One region of the Nonomuraea sp. B19D2 genome, then DNA from elsewhere that is predicted to be linked to it. Evidence: riboswitches for the same ligand, from Rfam matches in the RefSeq annotation. Region 1 holds a riboswitch; each other region holds the start of a gene.
The links. Region 1 has a riboswitch for cyclic di-AMP ahead of ABN273_RS57830 (coiled-coil domain-containing protein). Riboswitches for the same ligand answer to the same signal wherever they lie in the genome.
Positions count from the first base shown of each region.

Region 2: linked by a shared signal. The riboswitch ahead of ABN273_RS18835 (CHAP domain-containing protein) and the one ahead of ABN273_RS57830 (coiled-coil domain-containing protein) in region 1 are both predicted to bind cyclic di-AMP.
Region 3: linked by a shared signal. The riboswitch ahead of ABN273_RS46780 (glycoside hydrolase family 25 protein) and the one ahead of ABN273_RS57830 (coiled-coil domain-containing protein) in region 1 are both predicted to bind cyclic di-AMP.

Region 1 is NZ_JBEFAK010000093.1:2,044-8,878, reverse strand. It holds gene ABN273_RS57860 (Sco1979 family transcriptional regulator) at 1-140, opposite strand, end outside; gene ABN273_RS57855 (ATP-binding protein) at 374-850, shown strand; gene ABN273_RS57850 (DinB family protein) at 872-1,372, opposite strand; gene ABN273_RS57845 (YceI family protein) at 1,518-2,063, shown strand; gene ABN273_RS57840 (hypothetical protein) at 2,099-2,368, shown strand; gene ABN273_RS57835 (GDSL-type esterase/lipase family protein) at 2,347-2,664, shown strand; gene ABN273_RS57830 (coiled-coil domain-containing protein) at 2,743-3,699, opposite strand; cyclic di-AMP (ydaO/yuaA leader) riboswitch at 3,705-3,845, opposite strand; gene galT (galactose-1-phosphate uridylyltransferase) at 3,910-4,989, opposite strand; gene ABN273_RS57820 (DeoR/GlpR family DNA-binding transcription regulator) at 4,986-5,765, opposite strand; gene ABN273_RS60180 (50S ribosomal protein bL37) at 5,797-5,976, shown strand; gene ABN273_RS57815 (nucleoside/nucleotide kinase family protein) at 6,025-6,660, opposite strand; gene ABN273_RS57810 (alpha/beta fold hydrolase) at 6,663-6,835, opposite strand, start outside.
Region 2 is NZ_JBEFAK010000009.1:98,806-105,640, reverse strand. It holds gene ABN273_RS18855 (MDR family MFS transporter) at 1-273, shown strand, start outside; gene ABN273_RS18850 (LysR family transcriptional regulator) at 263-1,126, opposite strand; gene ABN273_RS18845 (alpha/beta fold hydrolase) at 1,185-1,997, shown strand; gene ABN273_RS18840 (YoaK family protein) at 2,009-2,704, opposite strand; gene ABN273_RS18835 (CHAP domain-containing protein) at 2,866-3,537, opposite strand; cyclic di-AMP (ydaO/yuaA leader) riboswitch at 3,550-3,687, opposite strand; gene ABN273_RS18830 (Gfo/Idh/MocA family protein) at 3,802-4,755, opposite strand; gene ABN273_RS18825 (aldo/keto reductase) at 4,775-5,596, opposite strand; gene ABN273_RS18820 (hypothetical protein) at 5,695-6,639, shown strand; gene ABN273_RS18815 (DUF6716 putative glycosyltransferase) at 6,642-6,835, shown strand, end outside.
Region 3 is NZ_JBEFAK010000043.1:82,207-89,041, reverse strand. It holds gene ABN273_RS46785 (AAA family ATPase) at 1-1,087, opposite strand, end outside; cyclic di-AMP (ydaO/yuaA leader) riboswitch at 1,475-1,617, shown strand; gene ABN273_RS46780 (glycoside hydrolase family 25 protein) at 1,630-2,406, shown strand; gene ABN273_RS46775 (CU044_5270 family protein) at 2,909-3,961, opposite strand; gene ABN273_RS46770 (RNA polymerase sigma factor) at 3,958-4,542, opposite strand; gene ABN273_RS46765 (hypothetical protein) at 4,873-5,043, opposite strand; gene ABN273_RS46760 (TetR/AcrR family transcriptional regulator) at 5,175-5,783, opposite strand; gene ABN273_RS46755 (M14 family zinc carboxypeptidase) at 5,816-6,835, shown strand, end outside.

The DNA of each region.
Region 1 (6,835 bases):
CTGATCTTGGATTCCGAGCCCCGGATGAGGTGGCCCGCCTCCTCACGAGTGACGTTCTTTGCTTCCCTGAGCTTGCGCAGCTGGGAGCCCAGGAGGATGCGCAGCGCCGTCGGTCCGGAACCCGGCTGGTTCTGCGTCACTTTGCCTCCTATCAAGGTCCGCACACACAGTGACACCACATTGCCGGGTATGACAAGGTCTCAACCTCGTGTCCGATTAGCAGACTAATGCCCCAAAACGCCGCATGCTGCTGCACAATGCAACTGCACGTGCATTTGGGTCTTGCAGCTGCCGCGATCGTGACCCATGATGGCTTAGTGCATATTGGGCCAAACATGCACTGACTCGGGCTGAACGGGGAGGTATCGGCGGCATGGTGGAGGATCCTCTGGCCACTGCCGATGCTTTGCAAATCACCCGCGAGGTGGGCTTCGACCGTCTGCTCATGGGCGGCAAGCCGTACACGACCGCGTGCCCGCTGCCCTTTCAGGCCGACTCCGTGAAGACGGCCAGGGACGTGACCCGCTCGACCCTGCAAAGGTGGGGACTGCACGAACTAAGTGACGACGCCGCACTGGTGGTGTCGGAGCTGGTGACGAACGCGGTCCGCTATGCGATGTACGCGGCCGGGCGGCGCGAGATCGAGCTCTTGCTGATGCGCGTACAGCCGCACGTGCTGCTGGCCGTGGCGGACCCCAGCGACGAGGTGCCGCGCCCCAAGGAGCCGGACTTCGTCTCCGAGAACGGGCGCGGCCTCTACATCGTGGAAACCTACAGCCAGTGCTGGGGCTGGGACCCCCTCGCCCGCGGCGGCAAGGCCGTGTGGGCGCTTTTCCGCACCGAGCATTGATGCCTGAGGGCTAACGGGCCCTCATTCGCCGGTCGCCCCGTCGATACGCTCGCGCAGCAGGTCGGCATGGCCGTTGTGCCTGGCGTACTCCTCGATCACGTGCACGAGGATCCAGCGGTGCGAGCAGTCCTGTCCGTTGCGGTCGCCGACGGCGTCCAGCGACTTGGCCGCCGAGATGGCGCGGGCGCGCTCGACCTCCTCCTCCCAGGTCGCGAAGGCCTCTTTGACGGAGGCGGTGTCCACTTCGTTGAAGTCCGCGTCGTTGTCGCGGTCCTTGTCCCAGAGCTTGGGGATGTCCTCACCGTTCAGCACGCGGCGGAACCAGACGCGCTCGACGTGCGCCAGGTGCCTGACCAGGCCGAGCAGGGACAGCGTCGAGGGCGGGGCTGAACGCAGGCGCAACTGCTCGTCCGGCAGGCCCGCGCATTTGACGGCCAGGGTGCCGCGGTGCCACTCGAGCCAGTTGTTCAGCACGGTCCGCTCGTCGCCGGTGAGGGGCGGGGGGATCCGGGTGTCAGTCATGAGGCCTGACCCTATCTGCGCGGAGCTCCGGCGGTTGAGCCATCGCGTCACCAAGTCATCGCACTGGAAAGTTGCGCGCTGAAATAAACCGATGTACGGTCATGCTCAATCTTCCAGCGCTGAACTATTCGGAGCGGAGCACAGCATGTACCCCAGCGAGCTCACCGGCAGCTACACCATCGACCCCATGCACAGCCGGTTCGGCTTCGTGGCGCGCCACGCGATGGTGACCAAGGTGCGCGGCAGCATCCCCGTCAAGGAAGCCACCGCCCACCTCGATGCCGCCGACCCGGCCGCCTCGCGCGTCCACGTGGTCCTGGACGTGGCCGGTATCCAGTCCGGCAACGACATACGGGACGACCACCTACGCACCGGTGACTTCCTGGACGCCGCCGGCCACCCGGCCATCACCTTCGAATCGACCGACATCAAGCACGTCGGCGGCGACAGCTTCGAGGTCGCCGGCCGGCTGACCATCCGCGGCGTGACCCGGCAGGTCACCATCCCCCTCGACTACACCGGAACCGCGGTGGACGCCCAGGGCCTGACCCGGGTCGGCTTCGAGGGCAGCACGGTGATCAACCGCAAGGACTTCGGCATGACCTACAACGCCGTCCTGGAGACGGGCGGCGTGATGATCTCCGAGAAGATCACCCTCGAGTTCGACCTGTCCGCCGTCAAGAACGCCTGACCGCCTGGCACACAGCCCCGAAAGACGACACCGTCATGCGTACCTTCAAGATCCACGTCCTGACCGCGGCGCTCGCCCTGGCGCTGGCCGCCACCCCCGCCGAAGCCTCGACCCGCCAGTGGAACGCGGCCTGGGGCACCGCGGCCCAGCCCGCCACTGCCGGCACGACCTGGTACGGCCCCAACTGGTCCCGGGACGGCTTCGCCCGGCGATCCCCCGAGACCGTCCGCCAGGTGGTCCGCGTCAGCGCCGGCGGGACCTCCATGCGCGTCAGCTCTCCAACGTGTACGGCACCGCCCCGCTGACCATCGACGGAGCCGCCCACGCCAAAGGCATCAAGGTCGTCGGCGCCACCATCATGCCCATGAAGGGCTCCGCCCTCCCCTACAGCCCCGCGGCCGAGGCCGTTCGCGACCAGGTCAACCGCTGGATCCGAACCAGCGGGGCCTACGACCACGTGGCCGACTTCGACGCCGTCGTCCGGCAGAGCGCCGACCCCGACTCCCTGCGCCCGCAGTACCACTCGGGCGACGGCATCCACCTCAACGACGCCGGCTACGACGCACTCTCCCAGGCCGTCGACCTCGACGACCTGTTGTGAACGAGGCCGGACCAGCGCACGCAGGCGGTGATCGCGGTGAGCCGTTCTGGCGATGATCACGGCAGCTCGGGCTTCCTGCTAGTTCATCGAGATGTGCACGTGGTCGTAGTGGTTCTCGGTGATGCTGCCGCGGTCCGACATGGCCCGCCAGCCCGAACCCATGTTGATGCGCTGCTTCCAGATCACGTACTTGACCCCGAGCTTGTCCTGGTTCTTGAGTGCCCACTCCGCGATGCGGTCGCCCAGGGCGTTGTCGACGGCCGACGGCATCGTCCCGCCGGTGCTCATCATGAAGTCGCAGGCCCGCCCCAGCGGGTGCTCGCCGCTGGAGCCCGAGCGGAAGCAGCCCACCTCGTGCGGCAGCTTGAAGTTCTTCTCCACCTGCGCCTTCATCAGCCGCGTACGGGGCGTGATGTTGTCCGAGCCCGTGGGCAGCTCCGGGGCCCAGCTGCCGTTCGCATTGCGGCCGGGGCCGAACGGCACCAGGTCCTGGAGCTTCTTCTGGATGTCCTTGATGACGTCCTGGGCGTCTTCACGCTGCTCGGCCACGTCTTTGGCGTCCGCGCTGATCTGGGTGGCGAGCGCGGCGGCCGCGTCGGAGGCCTTCTTCTTCTCGTCGCGGGCCTTGGCCACACCGTCCACGACGGCCTGCTGCTCGGCCGTGAGCTGCTCCAGCAGGGCCACGGCGCCGCCGTTGGTGGACAGCAGGAAGGCGGGCACCGAGGGGTCGTGGCTCTGGTAGCGCACCCTGGCGATGTCGGCGACCCGCTGCTCGGCCACCGCCAGCGCCTGCTCCGCGGTGGCCAGGCGGTCCTTGGCGGCCTTGGCGGCCTCCCGCGCCTTGGCCAGCTCGACACGCTTGAGGTTGTACTTCTCGATGAGCTTGTCGACCTTGCTGTTGAGCTGCTTGAGCTGGGCGCGGAGCTCGGCCTCCGACGGCTTGGGCGCCGCCGACGCCGTGGCCGCCGGCAGGATTGCGACGGCCGCGGCGGTGATGAGACCGATGACAAGGCTCACGGGGGACGCAGCCGCCACGTGGATGTTCCTCTCCCTCTGCCGACCGGGTTAGCTGACGGGTTCGGGCGCGGAGGTGCCCTACCGACACGTGGTCGGATTCACCCCAGAACTAGGTGGGTCCCCGGCTCCCGGGCGCCACGCCCGGGATTAGGCGCGCAACGGCCGTTACAGCCGGTGCAAAAGGGATGTTAGTGGTAGATCACGAGTAATGCGACCCTAATTAGAAATCTAATAGTGATCTACTTGTGATCGAATCATACGCGCGGCCTCCTCCGGCAGCACGTCGTTCACGAAAGCGCCCATCGCCGACTCCGAGCCGGCCAGATACTTGAGCTTGCCCGGCGCCCGCCTGATGCTGAACAGCTCCAGGTGCAGGTACGCGAGCTCACGGTCCTGCCGTACGGGCGCCTGGTGCCAGGCCGAGATGTACGGCATCACGACGCCGAACAGGTCGTCGAAGGCCCGCAGCACCGAGGTGTAGAGCGGCGCGAACGCCGAGCGCTCCGCCTCCGACAGCGCGGCCAGGTCGGGCACCTGCCGGTGCGGGTAGATGTGCACCTCGTACGGCCACCGTGCCGCGGCGGGCACGAACGCCGTCCACAGCTCGTTGGCGGCCACCACGCGCGTCCCCTCGGCCCGCTCGGCGGCCAGCACGTCGGCGAACAGGTTGCCCTTCGTGTACCGCTTGGCGGCGGCGAGCTGGAGCTTGGTCCTGGGCGTGACGTACGGGTAGCCGTAGATCTGGCCGTGCGGGTGGGCGAGCGTGATGCCGATCTCCTCGCCCCGGTTCTCGAAGCAGAAGACCTGCTCCACGCCCTCGATCGCGGACAGCTCGGCCGTACGGTCGGCCCACGCCTCCATGACCAGCTCCACCTGGTCGGTGGAGAGCCGGGAGAAGGAGGACGAGTGCTCGGAGGTGAAGCAGACCACCTCACACCGCCCCGCCCCCGGCCGCACCTCGCTCAAGCCACCCGCTTCCGAATAAGTCCCGAAATTTCCGGAGAAGGAGGGAAACCGGTTCTCGAACACCACCACGTCGTAGTCGTGCGCCGGGATCTCCGACGACCGGGTGTCCGACGACGGGCACAGCGGGCACTCGCTCGCCGAGCCCGTCGGCTGGAACGTGCGCGTCTGCCGGTGCCCCGCAATCGCGATCCACTCCTCGGTCAGCGGATCGTAACGCAGCTCGGAGGCCACCGGCCGGGGGTCGAGCGTGCGCCGGTCGATCGCACTCCTGTCGGCGTCGTCCCGCCGGTCGAAGTAGATCAGCTCTCGGCCGTCGGCCAGGTGGGTGATGGTGCGCTTCAAGGCGAGCCCTCCGCGATGATCAGTTCTCCGGCCCGTTCGGCCAGCTCCGTGCGTGCGTCCTCGGGCAGTCCCGCGTCGCTGATGACCACGTCGGCCTCGCTCAGCTCGGCGATCGTGCTGATGCCGACCGTGTTCCACTTGGTGTGGTCGGCGGGGATGACCAGCCTGGTGGCGGCCGCCACCAGCTCTCTGTCGGTCTCCGACTCCAGCAGATTGGGCGTGGTGAACCCGGCCCGCACGCTCATCCCGTGCACGCCGAGGAAGAGCGTGTCCACGTGCAGGCGGCGGATCGCGGCCACGGCCACCGGGCCCACCAGGGCGTCGGACGGCGTGCGTACGCCGCCGGTCAGCACGACCGTGCGGTCGGAACGCGGGTTCCGGTGGAAGACCTCGGCGACGGGGATCGAGTTGGTGATCACCGTCAGCTCGGGTACGCCGATCAGGTGGCGGGCCAGCGCCCACGTGGTGGTCCCCGCCGAGAGCGCCACGGCCGTGCCCGGCCTGACGAGGCCGGCCGCGCACCGCGCGATGGCCTCCTTCTCCTGCTGCTGGCGGGCCGACTTGGCGGTGAAGCCCGGCTCCTCGGTCGAGCCGGGACCGAGGGCGGTGGCGCCGCCGTGCACCTTCTCCAGCAGCCCGCGCTCGGCCAGCACCTCGAGGTCGCGGCGGATCGTCATGTCGGATACGCCGAGCTCGCGAACGAGGTCCGCGACCCGGACGCCGCCGTTGCTGCGCACGCGTTCGAGGATCGTCTGCTGACGCTGCTGTGCGAGCACACCTGCTCCTTCCAACAGATTCCACCAAATTATGACATGGAATTGTTGGGGAATGTTAGTTCGCGTGGTGCGCTTGCGCTGGTCAGGGCAGGCGGGAGACGCTCTGGTTCCGGCCGATCATCGGAGGCGAGCTATGGCCAGGCGCTCACGCAAAGGCAAGGCACGCAAGAAGAAAAAGGCTAACCACGGCAAGCGCCCGACGGCGCGTTGATCGGGTGGCCGCCTTTCCCGGCGGCCACCCCGCCTTTGTCTGCGCCGCTCACGCGCCGCCGTCCGGCGTCAGCCGCACGGCGAGCCGGTCCGGGTGATCGGCCCTGACCACGACGTCGGCGGCCTCCTGAGGCCGCGCCTCCCGCTCGTACCGCTCGTACGCGGGCAGCCGCCACAGCTCGTCCTCGGGCGTCCCGCGCGCCAGCGCCCCCGCCGACAGCCACACGTGCACACTCGCCTCGACCGCCAGCCCCCGCCCGAGCAGCAGCGTCCCGTCGACGATCAGCACCCCTCCGAGGGGCAGCTCCTGGTACGGCGCCCGGTACGCCCGATCGACGCGGCTGTCCCAGAGCCGCGGCAACACCTGCCCCGAGCCGCCCGGGTCCAGGGGCTCGAGAACCTCCCTCGTGAGCGCCTTGGCGTCGAGCCAGTCCTCGTAGAAGGCGTCCGGGTCGGTCCTGCCGTGCTCAAGCCGCAGCGACGCCGGCCGCAGGAAGTCGCCCGCCGACACCCGCAGCACGGGCCGCCCGCGCAGCCGCAGCGGCGCGACGAGCTCGTCGGCCAACGTCTCGGGACGCGCGGCCGGCGCGCCGTCCACGGCAACCCGGACCCACCCCTGCCGCGCGGCGACCCTTTCCGCCAGTTCCTCGACGAGGGAGTCGCGGGAGATCGCTCGCCAGCGCATGCCTAAGCGCGCAGCCCCGCCACGAACCGGTGCATGGCCTCCGTCACATCCGTGAGCACCTGGGCCGAGGCGACCGGATCCCCGAAGATCTCCATGCCGTGGTCGGCGTCCGGGACCTCGAGGTACGGGTGCCCCAGGCCCCGCGCGACCGCACCGTCCCACGATTTGTCGGCCG
Region 2 (6,835 bases), on a different contig from region 1:
ATCGCCCTGCTGGGCGCGATCTACGGCAGCCGGATGGAGGCCGGGCTGGCCGGCCGGCTCGGAGCCGGGACCGCCGAGCGGCTGGCCGGCGGCGGCGGGCTCACGCCCGAGCTGGTGTCCGCGATGCCGGACGCCGTACGGGACGCGGTGCGCGAGGCGGTCAGCGGCGGACTGCGGGGTGTGCTGGCAGGGGCCGCGGTCCTGGCGATGATCGCGTTCGCCGCCGCGTGGTTTGTCCGGGAGGTGCCCCTCCGTACGGAATCTACAACGTAAAGGCGGCCAGCTGGTCGAGAAAGGCCCGGGCCGCCGGGGCACAGTCGGCCGCCGACGGGACGGCCAGGGCCAAGGAGCGGGTCATCGCCGGTTCGAGCGGCCGCGTGACGACGGCGCCCAGGTCGGCGGGCAGGCCCAGGGTGGGGACGATGCTGACGCCCAGCCCCGCGGCCACCATCTCCAGGATGGCGGCGGGGCCGCCGGCCTCGAAGGCGATGTCGAGCCGGACCTGGGCAGCCATTGCCGCACCCATGATCAGGGGGCGGCAGCCGGCTGTGGTGAGGATGAACGGCCGGCCGCTCAGGTCGGCGAGGGCGATGGCCGGGCGGGCGGTCAGGGGGTGGCCGGCGGGCAGCACGGCGACCATGTCGTGGGTGCTGAGGTGGACGGTGTGCAGGCCGGGGGCGGGGAGGGTGACCACGCCCACCTCGGCGGCGCCGCGGTGCAGCCATTCGCGGATGTCGTCGTCCACCCCCTCGAACAGGCGGACCCGTACCTGCGGGTAGCGGTCGGTGAAGGCGCGCAGGAGCCTGGCGATGAGCGTGCCGGTGGCGCTGGGGAGGCTGGCCAGGCGCAGCTCGCCGGTGATCTGGCCGGCGGCGGCGGCCACGTCGGCGCGGATGAGGTCGAAGTGGCGCAGGGTCTCGCGGGCCCGGGCGAGTGCTGCCTGGCCGGCCTCGGTGAGGGCGATGCCGTCGCGGTGGCGGACGAACAGGGCGGCGCCGAGCTCGCGCTCCAGGGTGGCGATGGCGCGGCTGACGGCGGGCTGGGACATGCCAGTGTGGTCGGCGGCGGCGGTGAAGCCGCCGTGCTCGGCGACCGCGACGAGCACCCGGAGCTGCGCCAATGTCATACCGGCATACCTTAGTTGGTATTTGACCATGAGGGGGGCAGAACATCATGGTTATGGCATGTCCAAGCGAATGACGGTCGAGGTCGACGGCCGGATGGCCAGTTATCTGACGGCGGGCGAGCGGGGCCCGGTGGTGTTGCTGCTGCACGGCACGTATTGGAGCCGGGTCTGGGAACCGGTGATCGACGATCTGGCGGCGGCGGGGTTGCGGCCTGTGGCGGTCGATCTGCCGGGGCTGGGGCGTTCCGAGGGGGAGCTCACGGCGGAGACGGCGGCGGTGCCCGCGCTGGCGGCGTGGGCAGGGCGGTTCGCGGCCGCGGTGGGTGCGCGGGCGCCGCTGCTGGTGGCGGGGCACGACATCGGGGGCGCCGTCGCGCAGCACCTGCTGGTCGAGTCGGAGGTGGCGCGGCTGGCTCTGGTCAATTCGGTCACGTACGACTCGTGGCCGGTGCCCGGGGTGGCCCGTTACCGGGATCCCGCCGTGGTGGCGGCCACGACCGTGGAGGAGTTGCTGGCCGCGCGCCGCAAGGCCGTCACGATCGCGCTGGGCCGGCCCGCCGCCGAGGCGGAGCTGGCCGATTACCTGGATCCGTGGCGTGACCTGCGGGTGGGCCGGTCGTGGATGGCTCTGGCGGGCGCGGCCGACAGCCGCTACACCTTGGACCTCGTCCCCGCGCTGAAGGCGGATGAGACGCCGAAGCTGCTGGTGTGGGGTGAGGACGACACGTTCCAGGAGGTCCGGTACGCCGAGCGCTTCGTCGCGGAGATCCCGAACAGCACACTCGTGCGCATTCCCGGGGCGGGGCACATCCCGATGGAGAACGACCCGGCCGGGGTCGCGCGGGCTCTGGCGGACTTCTTCCTCTCCTGAACCCCGTCGGCTCAGCTCGTGCGGCGGGTGCGCCTGCGGGCCACGACGGCGACGACCGCGAGGAGGGTCAGGGCGGCGGCCAGCGGGAGTGCGGGGCCGACGTGCAGGTGGAGTGCGGCGCCGGTGAGGGCGCCGAGGAACATCGCCACGACGGACGCGGACCTGCGCAGGGCCGACCGGCCCGGGATGTCGGCGGCCAGGCCCGTGAGGGTGGTGGTGAGGACGTTGGTGACCAGGTCGGGGACCGCCAGCGCGCGTACGGACGCGTTCTGCAGGCCCATGCCGTACGCGAGCAGCCCGATGAGCGCCGCCCTGGCACCGGTGTGATGGTGTCCTGACACCAGGGCCACGGTGAGGGCGGCGGCGACCAGCAGGGCGTGTGCCGCGGTGGCGGCGGCGAACGCGCGCCGGGCGTCGCTCGTCCGCCTGGTCACCTGCCCGGCGGTCCAGGCGCCCGCCCCGAAGGCCGCGAGGGCCAGGGGGGAGGCCCATTTCGACAGCTCCTGGTCTCCGGCCAGGGCGAAGCCGAGGAAGACGATGTTGCCGGTCATGTTGGCCACGAAGACGCGGCCCAGGCCGAGGAAGCTGATGGCGTCCACGAGGCCGGTGACGAGGGCCAGGAGGATCAGCAGGGCGGGCAGGACGCCGTGCGGGTTCCCGCCGCGGGGGAACAGCCCGTCGGCCACCCACCGGAGCCCGCCCCTCACGGGCGTCCCGCGATCTCGGCTCCCGGGCGGGGGCTGGGTCTCATGGCCGGCTCCTTGGCGAGGTTCGCGCGTGGCTGCCCCAACCCCCTTCCCCTGGAGGATGGTGGGATGCGAAGAGCGCGCGCCCCCGGAGGGGACGCGCGCTCGTGTGGTGAAACGGGTCAGCCGGCGTACTCCGGGTAGCCGTAGCCGACGACCTGGGACTTCGGACGGACGCGCTCCTCGACCTTGCCGTTGCCGGTGTTGCCTTCGACGGTCGAGATGGTGCCGTCGCCGTTGTCCTTCTCGACGAACCCGACGTGGTTGATGTCGTCGAGGCTCTTGCTCCCGCTCCAGGAGAAGAACACGACGGCGCCGGGCTTGGCGGCATCGCCGAAGCGGTGGTTGGCCTGGAACCACTTGGCGTGGGCGACGGTCCAGGCGTCCCAGCCGACCTGCGGGCGGGCGCCGGTCTGCTCGCCGACCCAGGAGACGAACATCGCACACCAGGGCGCGTTGATGTAGTCGGCGCGCTTGCCGCCGTCACGGGCGATGGTCTCCGCGGCGCGCTGCGAGTTGGCGTACCACTTCTGGAACTTGGTGCCGCCGCCGTAGGCGTTCTCGGAGATGCCGACCTGGGACTTGGCGAGCTCCAGGACCTGGGAGGCGGTGACGTTGACCTTCGTCTCCCTGGACTTGGCGTGGTCGTCTTGCGTGGCCGCGGTGGCCGGCTGCTGCTCTGTGGCGGCGGCCGTGCCCATGTGGGCGCCGAGCCCGGAGGCCAGTACGGTCGCGCCGAGCACGGCTCGGGCGATGTTGGTCTTCGTGGCAGCGGTAAAGCGGAACTTGGCCATCGAGGCGGTTACTCCTTGCTTCCATGCCGCTTACCGGGTTAGCTGACGGGTTCGGGCGTGGAAGCTGCCCTACGGCACCGAAGTGCCGATTCACCCCAAAGGACGTGGGTCCCCGGTTCCGCCCGAAGGCGGATTCAGCGGTCACAGGACGGTCCTGTGATGTGTCGCGATGGTCGGACATTGCCGGACAAACCGGACGAATGCCTCAAGAATGCCTCAAATGTAATGCATAAGGCAAGAGGCTACAAATTTGTAACGACCCGGCTAGGCGAGTTGCCCCCGGGCCGCGGCCAGGAGCCCCATCATGGCAAGGGACTCATCAAGCGGCATGACCGAGCTTTCGGTCCTGCCTTCGGCCGTCGCGGCGCGGACTTCGCGGAGCTCTCCGGCGTATCCGTTGTCCGCCGGATCGAGCACATGCTCCTCCGGCTCCATGGAGGGCCCGGAGAGCAAAATCCGCCGCGGCGCCCAGAACGGTGCCTGGATGTCCGCCCGCATCTGAGTACCTACAACACAGGCATGGTTCGGGTAATTCCCGAGCAACGAGGTTTCTACGAGAGCCCGCCTGCCGCCGGGGTAGAGCAAGATCCCACCGGCCTCCGCGTCCACTCCGTTGGGCGCAAGGGAGCCGGTGATCCGCAGGTCGGAGGGCATGCCGAGGAGCAGCTGAGCCAGGCCGAACGGGTAGATCCCGAGGTCGAGCAGGGCCCCGCCGCCCAGCTCCGGCGCCCACAGCCGGTGGACCGGATCGTAAGGCTTGGCAAAGCCGAAGGAGGCTTGCACGGAGCGGATGTCGCCGAAGCGCTCGTCGGCCGCGATCTTCTGGATGAGGGGGTTGAAGCGCATCCACATCGCTTCCATGAGGAACACGCCTGCCTCACGGGCCAGCCGCACCATCTTCTCCGCGTCGTCCACGGTGGCGGCCAGCGGCTTCTCGCACAGCACGGCCTTGCCCGCGGCGATGGCGGCCTCGGCCACCTGCAGATGCTGGGCGTGCGGCGTCGCGACGTAGACGGCGTCCACGGCCGGATCGGCGCACATCTGCTCATAGGAGCCGTACGCCGACTCCGCGCCCAAAGTGGCGGCCAGCGCCTGCGCCCGTCCTAAGTCCCTGGACCCGACGGCGGCCACCCGCATTCCGGGCTCGGCCACGATGGCCGCTCCCACGGTCCGCGCTATACCGCCTGTCGCCGCGATGCCCCACGCAAAATCCCGCACGTGGGAGATCGTAGACGAATCACGTCATGTTGAACGTGTCGGGATCGGGGCCGAAGCGCCGGCCCCTGTTCAGCGCGCCGATGGCGGCCATGTCCTCGGGATCGAGGATGAAGTCGAACACGCCGATGTTCTCGGCGATCCGCGACGGGGTCACGGACTTGGGGATGACGACGTTGCCCAGCTGCAGGTGCCAGCGGAGCACGATCTGCGCGGGCGTCTTGCCGTACTTGCCGGACAGCACGGCCAGCGCCGGGTCGTCGAGCAGTCCCTGGCCCTGGCCCAGAGGGCTCCACGCCTCCGTGAGGATGCCGTTGGCCTCGTGGAAGGCGCGCATCTCGCGCTGCTGCAGGTACGGGTGGAGCTCGATCTGGTTGATCGACGGGACGATGTCGGTCTCGTTCATCAGCCGGGTCAGGGTGGCGATCGTGAAGTTGGAGGTGCCGATGGCCTTGGCCCGCCCGTCACGGTAGATCTTTTCCATCGCCTTCCACGCCTGCACGTACTTGTCCTGCTGCGGCACCGGCCAGTGGATGAGGAAAAGGTCGATGTAGTCGAGGCCGAGCCGGGCCAGGGACTCCTCGAAGGCCGCCTCGGCGCGTCCGTGGTCGGCGTTCCACAGCTTGGTGGTGACGAAGACCTTCCTGCGCGGCAGCTCCGATTCGCGCACGGCCTGGCCGACGCCCTCCTCGTTGTCGTACGCGGAGGCGGTGTCGACGTGCCGGTAGCCGGCCTTCAGCGCGGTCGTGACGGCCTGCGCGGCCTCTTCGGCGGGGACCTGCCAGACGCCGTAGCCGAGCTGCGGGATGTGCACGCCGTCGGTGTTGAGCAAGAGCGAGTTCATACCGTCCATTGTTCACGTCGCGTTTCTGGGGGCTTAAGGCGGCGGGGCTAGCTTGAAGCGGTCGTGAACGGGCCATCACCCGGCTGGGAGGAGCAGGAGTGGTCGAACAGGCGTCGGCCTGGGTGGAGTCCCCGCTCCAGATGCTGTGCGCCGTCGAGGCCCACTTCGCGGGGCTGCTGGGCCCCCGGACGGTCGTCGTGCCGCGCTCGGGCCTGCGGCCGCTGAAGGCCACGCGCCGGGAGCTGAGGTCTCTCGGGCTGCCCGACGGCCTGGAGCTGGCCGAGCCGCGCGAACGCATGCCCAGGCGCGTGCAGGCCGTCGGCGACGCCTTCTCCGGCAGGGTGCAGCTGCGCTGGCTGACCTCGCGTCCCGGCCGCATCGTGATCGTGGACGACGGCCTGGCCACCCTCCGGCTGCTCGAGCTGCTGGCCGCGGGGCCGTACCGGCCGCTGCTGCGGGCCAGGGCCCAGCCGACCGGGCTGCGCTCCGCGCTGGGCCTGGCGGCCGCGCTGCGGCTGCGCCTGAGCGACGTGTCGGTCTTCACCGCCCTGCCCGTCGACAAACCCCTGGAGGACGCGGTACGGCGGGCCGGAATCGATCTGGTACGCCACCAGTTCGCCTGGCTGCGGGCCCAGCCGCCCAGCGCCGAGGTGCCCGCGGAGCGCACGGTCGTCCTCGGCACCTCGCTGGTCAGGAACGGCCTGGTGCACCGCGACCACTACCTGCGCTGGCTGACGGACCTGGCCGCGCGCGAGCCGCTGGCGTACTACCCGCACCGCCGCGAGGACCCCGTTGACGTCGCGCTGATCCGGGAACGCCCGGGGATCACGGTCCACGACGGCGGCGCGCCCGCCGAGCTGACGCTGCGCGGCCTGGACGCCGGTCAGCGGGTGCTCAGCCTCCCCTCGACCGCGATCACCTCGCTGCGGGTGCTGCTCAGCCCGCGCGGTGTCGCCGTCGAGCCCGTGGAGGTCCCCGACGACTGGTGGACCAGCAGGGCGGCCCCCGCCCTTCGCTCGCATCTGACGGGAGTGTCCGGTTGAAAGTGTTGGCGGTCGCCGACTCCGACTCGTACCTGAAGTGGGCGGCCTGCCTGCTCGGCGACCTGCCCGGGGGAGGCACTGCGGACCTGGTCGTGGTGCGCACGCCGATCGCGCCGTCGCCCGAGCAGATCGCCGCCGCCGTGGGCGGCGGCGCCGAGTCGCCGCCGGTGCTGTCGGCCAGGTCCGTGCGGCGGCT
Region 3 (6,835 bases), on a different contig from region 1:
GGTCGGCGGCGTGCTCGTCGGGCCCGACAGCGGCCTGCCCGAGGTGCCAGGCATGGCGGTGCTGGTCGGCCGGGGCGTCGAAGGCCGCGGCGAGGGCACGGTGGATCGCGCCGCGCCGGTTGCCCGTGGCGCTGTGGTAGACCGCGGATCGGATCAGCGGATGCCGGAACACCAGCCGCGTCCCGTCGTAGGTAAGGATCTCGTCGAGCTCGGCCCGGTGCAGCGGGTCGGTGGCGAGCCCCAGGGACGTGGCCGCCTTCTCGATGGTCTCGACGCTGCCCGAGCCGTCGGCGGCGATCAGCTGGAGCAGCGGCAATGATTCGACGTGCCGCGCTCGGATCCTGTCCAGGAACGACCGCTGCAGCCGATCGGTCATGGCCGGCGGCTCCGGCGTCCCCTCCGGCGGGATCCTGCTTCCGGCAAGCTCGAGCAGGGCCAGGGGGTTCCCCTCAGTGACGGCCAGCAGGCGGTCCTGCTCGCCCTCGCTGAGCCGCCGCCCCCCTGCGCGCTCGGCCAGCAGCGCCCTGGCCGCTTCGGGCTTGAGCCCCATGAGCGGGATGCGGCGCAGGTCCGGCAGGTCGGTGCTGTGGCCCTCGTCGGCGCGCGCGGCCAGCGCCAGGGCGACGGGCTCGTCGTCCAGCCGGCGGGCCACGAACGCCATGGTCTTCAGCGTCGGCCGATCCGCCCAGTGCGCGTCGTCGATCACGCACAACACCGGCTTCTCGCCGGCCGTCAGGGACAGCAGCGACAGGGTCGACAGACCCACCAGGAACGGATCGGGTGGCGCGCCGTACGCGCGCCCGAACAGGACGCGCAGGGCCTGCGCCTGCGGGCCCGGCAGCTCGTGGGCACGCCCGAGCACGGGGAGCAGGAGCTGATGCAGCGTCGCGTACGCGAGCTCGGCCTCCGGCGCGACACCGACCGCGCGAAGCACCCGGAACCCGGCGGCCTGCTCCAACGTGTGTGACAGCAGCGCGGTCTTCCCGACCCCGGGCTCGCCGTGCAGTATCACCCCGCCGCCGCGTCCCTCTGCGGCGTGCCGCAGCAACGACTCGAGCAGTTCGCTCTCGTCGTCTCTTCCCAGCACACGCCGAGCATAGAAAGCACCGGCACCTGTGAACAACGCGGGCGTACCCCCAAGACCGGCGACCTCGCCGATGCGGCGGGGAGACGGGTCTCATGGCGCCAACCGCATCACCCTGGCCCGTGGAATGACGCATGTTCACAAGAGGAACGCCGGGATAATTCGCCCCATCCGTGTCGGCGGGCCACCAAATTTTTACCAAGTCCCACAACCCCTACAGGCACGGCACTTCAGTGCAGTTCAGCGGCCGGCACCCGCGAATCCAATTTGCCCTATTTGCGTTATCTACGGACATATGTCTATCTTTTGCCTCATCGCGACACAGATGTGACGACCTTTCGCCGCATCGTTGCCGCTTGATTGACCGGACCGTCCGCTGCCCTCCGGGGCGGTGTACGGCCGCCGAATCCGCGCCTCGCGGAGCCGGGGACCCACCTTTTGGGGTGAATCGGACGCCAGCCCAGGCTGCGCCCGTAGGGCACTTCCAGGCCCGAACCCGTCAGCTAACCCGGTAGGCGGCATGGAAGCAAGGAGTCAATGTCGTCATGCCCGAGCCTCGGCTTGCCGCAATCGCCCACACCCTCAAGAATCGCCTCGATCCCCACACCAAGCGCCTCAGCTTCGCCGTCGCCGGTGCCATCCTCGCCGGAACCACCGTCATCGCGGGCGTGGCCACCACGGCGCTCGCATCGGCCACCAGCCACGCCCCGGCACACGAAGCCCACCCTGAGAGCGGACCTCTCACCTACGGTCTGGACATCTCCAACTACGAGCCCCTGTACGACTGGAATGCCAGCGAGGCCCAGTTCGGCATCATCAAGGCGACGGAAGGCACGAGCTTCCGCGATGCCTCCTTCGCCAGGCACTGGCGCGAGCTGGGCAAGAAGGGCATCGTCCGCGGGGCCTACCACTACGGCCACCCCGGCAACGACCCCATCGCGGAGGCCGAGCACTTCCTGTCCGCGGTGAACTCGCAGCCCGCCAAGCCCGGCGACCTGCTGGTCCTCGACCTGGAGACCACCGACGGCGAGTCCGTCGCCGAGGTCAACGCCTGGGCCAAGACGTGGCTGTCGTACGTGAAGACCAAGACCGGAATCACCCCGATGTTCTACAGCGGCTGGAACTTCGCCAACGCCTACGGCAAGGGCCTGGCCGAATACCCCCTGTGGGTCGCCCACTACAGCAAGGCCAAGGGAGCGGTCACCCCGCCCGCCGACTGGAAGTCCTGGACCATCCACCAGTACACCGAGTCCCCCATCGACCAGAACGTCTCCGCGCTGACCGCCGACCAGTTGCGCGGCCTGGGCCGCCGCGCTGTCTGAGCAGCGCAAGGAAAGGGACCAGCCTCGTCCGCCGGTCGTCACCGGCGACTCCCGCGCCGCCGCACCTGCCCCTCCAGCGATCCACCGGCCGCACATGCGGCCTGGAGCCGGTCACGGGCGGCGGCGCCCCCAGGCCCGCAGGCCGACGGCGCATGCCCTTGACCGGGTCGCCGCGCGTTCCCCCAAATGGATAAGCGCCGGCCGCTGCTGCGCTGCGCCGACTGTGGTGTGCGCCAGCGCCGGCAACCCTGGCCAAGCCCTCGCCTGGTCCGGTCGCGGCCGGGGGCTCGACGTCACCGTCGTGGCATCCCGCTTCGCGCCCGCGGCCTGGAACTCGTGGACACCGTGCCGCCGTTCGACGCCGTCCTGATCGCCCTCGGCGGCGGGGCGTCCGCCCGTCACCACCGACTCGACCGACACCATCGCTGACGGCGTCGGTGTCCCGTCCCGGCCGTCCTGGACGACCTCCTCCTGGTCGCCGATGACCGCGGCGTTTGGTGCTTTAGCAGGTCACCGCTTCGGGAGCGTCGGCTGGGATCTTCGGCATGGACTTGACGATCTTGGTTTCCAGTACTGCGCTGGCGTAGCGGAGTACCTCCGTGCCACCGCGCGGCGGCTCCGACAGGTGTCGCGAGCCGAGGAAACGGTAGGTGCCGGGTTCGAAGATCAATTCGGCGCGCTGCCATCCGTCTGGGCCCTGATATCTGATCGAGGCGCCGACGCCCTGTCGCCCGGCCAGGTCGGTGAGGTCGGTGCGCATGGTGGCGGTGGGTATCTTGGACAGCGCGCCGAGCACCGCCGCACGCAGGCCGGGACCGGGGAAGGGGTTTCCGGCCAGGGTGACGAGACGGCTCACCACCGTGTGCTCGACGAGCCGCTCGATCTGATCCTTGCTGGGCGGTGCCGTGCCGGGCTCGGGCCGTTCGTTCCTGACCGAGGCAACGGCGTCCGCGCGAATCCGGGCGAGCAACTGGTCCGGGTCGGCGGGCAGGTTGCCTTTACTGGTCGGTGAGAGCACGTTCACGGTGCACGGCCCGGCGCGCTGGAACTCGACTGTGCCCGGGGTCTCCATACTGGTCGGGGCCTGGCCGGTGTGCGTGCGCAGCTTGCCGTAGGTGAGGCGGGCCAGCGCGCCGTCGGGGTCGGCGGCGGGAATCCAGTACTCGCGGTTGATCTCCTGAGTGACCTCAGAACGGCTGTCGCGACCCCATACGGTCATCCAGGTCTGTTCCGTGCGGTTGACGTAGAGGATCTGGCCCGGCTGTGGCGCTTGTTGCTGGCCGGCGGCCGTGGCCGCCTCCTGGAGCAGTTCCGCCGCGTTGGCCGGGGTCGCACCGCCGTCAGCACCGGTCAGGAAGGCGACTGCGGCGACGGCTGCCGCCAGGCCGACCGCGGCCATCCGGAGCAGGAGGCGGTGCTTGCCAGAGCCGGTACGAGGCGTTCGTTCCGCCACCGCCTCGGCTGCGAGCAAGTCCTTCGCCTTGGCGGTGGCCGTGGCGGAGGGGCCGGGCAGCGTGTCGTGGAACGTCTTGATCTCCTGCAGGTCATCGGTCATGACGGCTCCTCGATGGTGATGGACGTGCGGAGTTTCCTGCGGGCCCGGTTGAGCCGCGAGCCGACGGTGCCGCGCGGGACGCCGAGCGCCTCGGCGATCTCCTCGTAGGTGAGCTGGGCGCAGGCCACCAGCAGCAGCACGGTCCGGTCACCGGGCGAGAGCGCGGCCAGACCGGCGGCCAGGCGCGGCTGCATGACGGCGGCGGACACCCGCTGGACCACACGCTCGTCGTGGCTCACGACGTCGGTGACCTCGGCACTTCTGGCCAGGGCGCGGTACCTGCGGGCCTCGGCGCGCCGGTGAGCGTCCACCAGATTGGAGGCGATGCCGTACAGCCAGGCGCGGGCATCGGGCCGGGATAAGTCGTAGCGGGTACGGCCGCGAAAGGCCCGCAGGAACGTCTCTGCGGCGATGTCGTCCGCCGCCGATTCTCCGAGACGGAGGTGCACGTAGCGGTGGATGGCCTCGTGGTGCCGGTCGAACAGCGCACCGAACCGCTCAGGATGGCGTAGTGACACCTCGATGAGCTGTGCGTCGGTCTCGGCGGTTGGCGGAGCCGACTGCGGAGGGGGAGCTGGCATGCCTGCCCTTCGGGGAAGAACCATGGACACGCCTATTTCGCTGTTCCCCTGATTTGTATTCACACCCAGCAGATCATTTCTACACCTGATCTTCTGCACGCGGCTTCCGCCGGCCCGAGGGCGGACGCGACGGCCCGCGACCAGATGCCGCAGCTGCCCTGCACAGCCGACTCCGCAGGGACAGGACGGGAGCGCCTGGCTCCTCGCACTATGCTGCGAGAGCTGGTCAACGTGCCTTCCGCTATGCCTAGCGCGACCATGGCGATGGTGTGGCCGACGACCACGACGGGGGCCGGTGGGGCAACAGCGAACAGGATCAGTGGTACCGCGTTAGATGGCCACGGCGAGATTGCCGAGCAGAATCGGACGTCGGGTGCGGAGGCGCGCGGCCGCCATCGAGCCGGCCATCACGCCGATCGCGCCGCCCTGCAGAGTGAGGATCCAGATGCCATCGCCGCCCAGTTCCGCGATCGCGATCGCCGGACCGAGAGTGAACAGCACTGCGCGGCACTGCCCGAGTCGGGCGCTGCCACCGGCGGGGCCGTTGTCGGGGACGAAGACAGAGTGCAAGCCGCCGGCGTGATCGGTGGTACGGCTACGTCGGACCGCTGCCTGTGCTTCGAGCAGGGCAGTCAGGGCGGTCCGAGTACGTCCGGGGTGATCAGGGCGCGGGCGGTGGCGGCGAAATAGTCCTCGGGGGCGGCGTCGGCTAGGCCGAGGATGACGCTCTGGCTGAGGCCGACCATGAGCGCGCGCAGCGCCGTGGCCAGGCGTTGCGCCTGGCCAGGTGTGAGTGCGTTCCCGTGGTGGAGTCTGCCGGACAGCAGCGCGGTCAGGCGTTCTACGTGTGCCCGGACGGAGGCGGCAAGTTTGGGCGCCAGTTCGGGGTCGCGCAGGGCCAGGTCCTGCAGGCTGATCTCGAACGACAGGTGGCGCAGCGCGTCGGGGTCGTCGCACAGGCGGCGGTAGTGGCGGGCGAAGATCTCCACCGCCTCGCCGAGGCCCATGCCAGCGGGGACGGCCTGCTCGATGCCGTCGTAGTGCGGGGTGAGGTAGTCGGTGACCAGGGCGACGAGCAGTCCGTTCTTGTTGCCGAACAGCGAGTAGACGGCGCCGGTGGTCAGCTCGGCCTGCTCGGCGATCTCCTCCAGCTTGGCCCGGTGGCCGTCGCGGGCGACGATCAGGCGCGCGGCCTCCAGCAGAGCCCGCCGGTTGTGCGCCTTGGCCTCAGCCCTTGTCATTCTCATAGTCCTATTATTACCGTAATCCCATTATGAATGTTGCCGAGTACATGAGCCGCGTCCCTGAGTGTGCCGCGTTCCCATCCGTCGACGCGCTCCAGGCCGAGCTGGAGGAGCTGGCCGCCGCCCATCCCGGCCTGGTCCGGCCGCGCCGCATCGGCACCTCGCGGCTGGGCGACCCGCTGCATGCCGTGACGGTCGGCGACGGCCCAGCCGACGCGGTGGTCATCGCTGGGCCGCATCCCAACGAGCCTGTCGGGGCCTTGACCGCCCTCACGTTGACCAAACTGCTCTGTCAGCACCCACAACTGCAGGCGGAGTCAGGCTTTCGCTGGCACATCGTGGCGTGCGCGGACCCCGACGGCGCCCGCCTGAACGAAGGCTGGTACGACCGCCCCGGCGACCGCCGCGCCTACGCCGAGCACTTCTACCGCCCCGATCTGGCCGACCAGGTCGAGTGGACCTTCCCGCTGGCCGGCGAGGACTACTCCTTCGACCGCCCGTTGCCAGAAACACAGGCGCTGATGCGTCTCATGGACGAGGTACGCCCGTCGCTGGTCTACTCCCTGCACAACGGTGAGTACCAGGGCGCGTTCTTCTACATCAACCGTGAAGACCTGGCGCTCGCCGAGCAACTGGCCGCCTTGCCTGGTATGGAAGGCCTCCCGCTGCATCACGGTGAGCCGGAACTGCCTGGCGCCACGCCGATCGTCCCCGCCGTCTACTTGACCCCGCCGGGTTCGCAGGTGGGCGCGGCCTTCGGCGTCGGCGGCAGCAGCGCTGACTACGCAGCCAGATACGGCGCGCTCCACTTGGTCACCGAGGTGCCCTACTGGGCCGACGAGCGTGTGTCGGATCGAAGTCCCACCGGCCGCACCTATGGGGAGATCGCCGCCGAGGGAAACACGGCCCGGCGCGAGCTGATCGATACGCTGCAAACGAGCATGCAGGCCGTCGTCGGCGATCTGACTGTGCATTCGCCGTTCCGCCGCTCGACCGAGGGAACGCTGGAGATCTTCCGTAAGCTCGGCGAGCTGGAAGAGGCCTCGCGC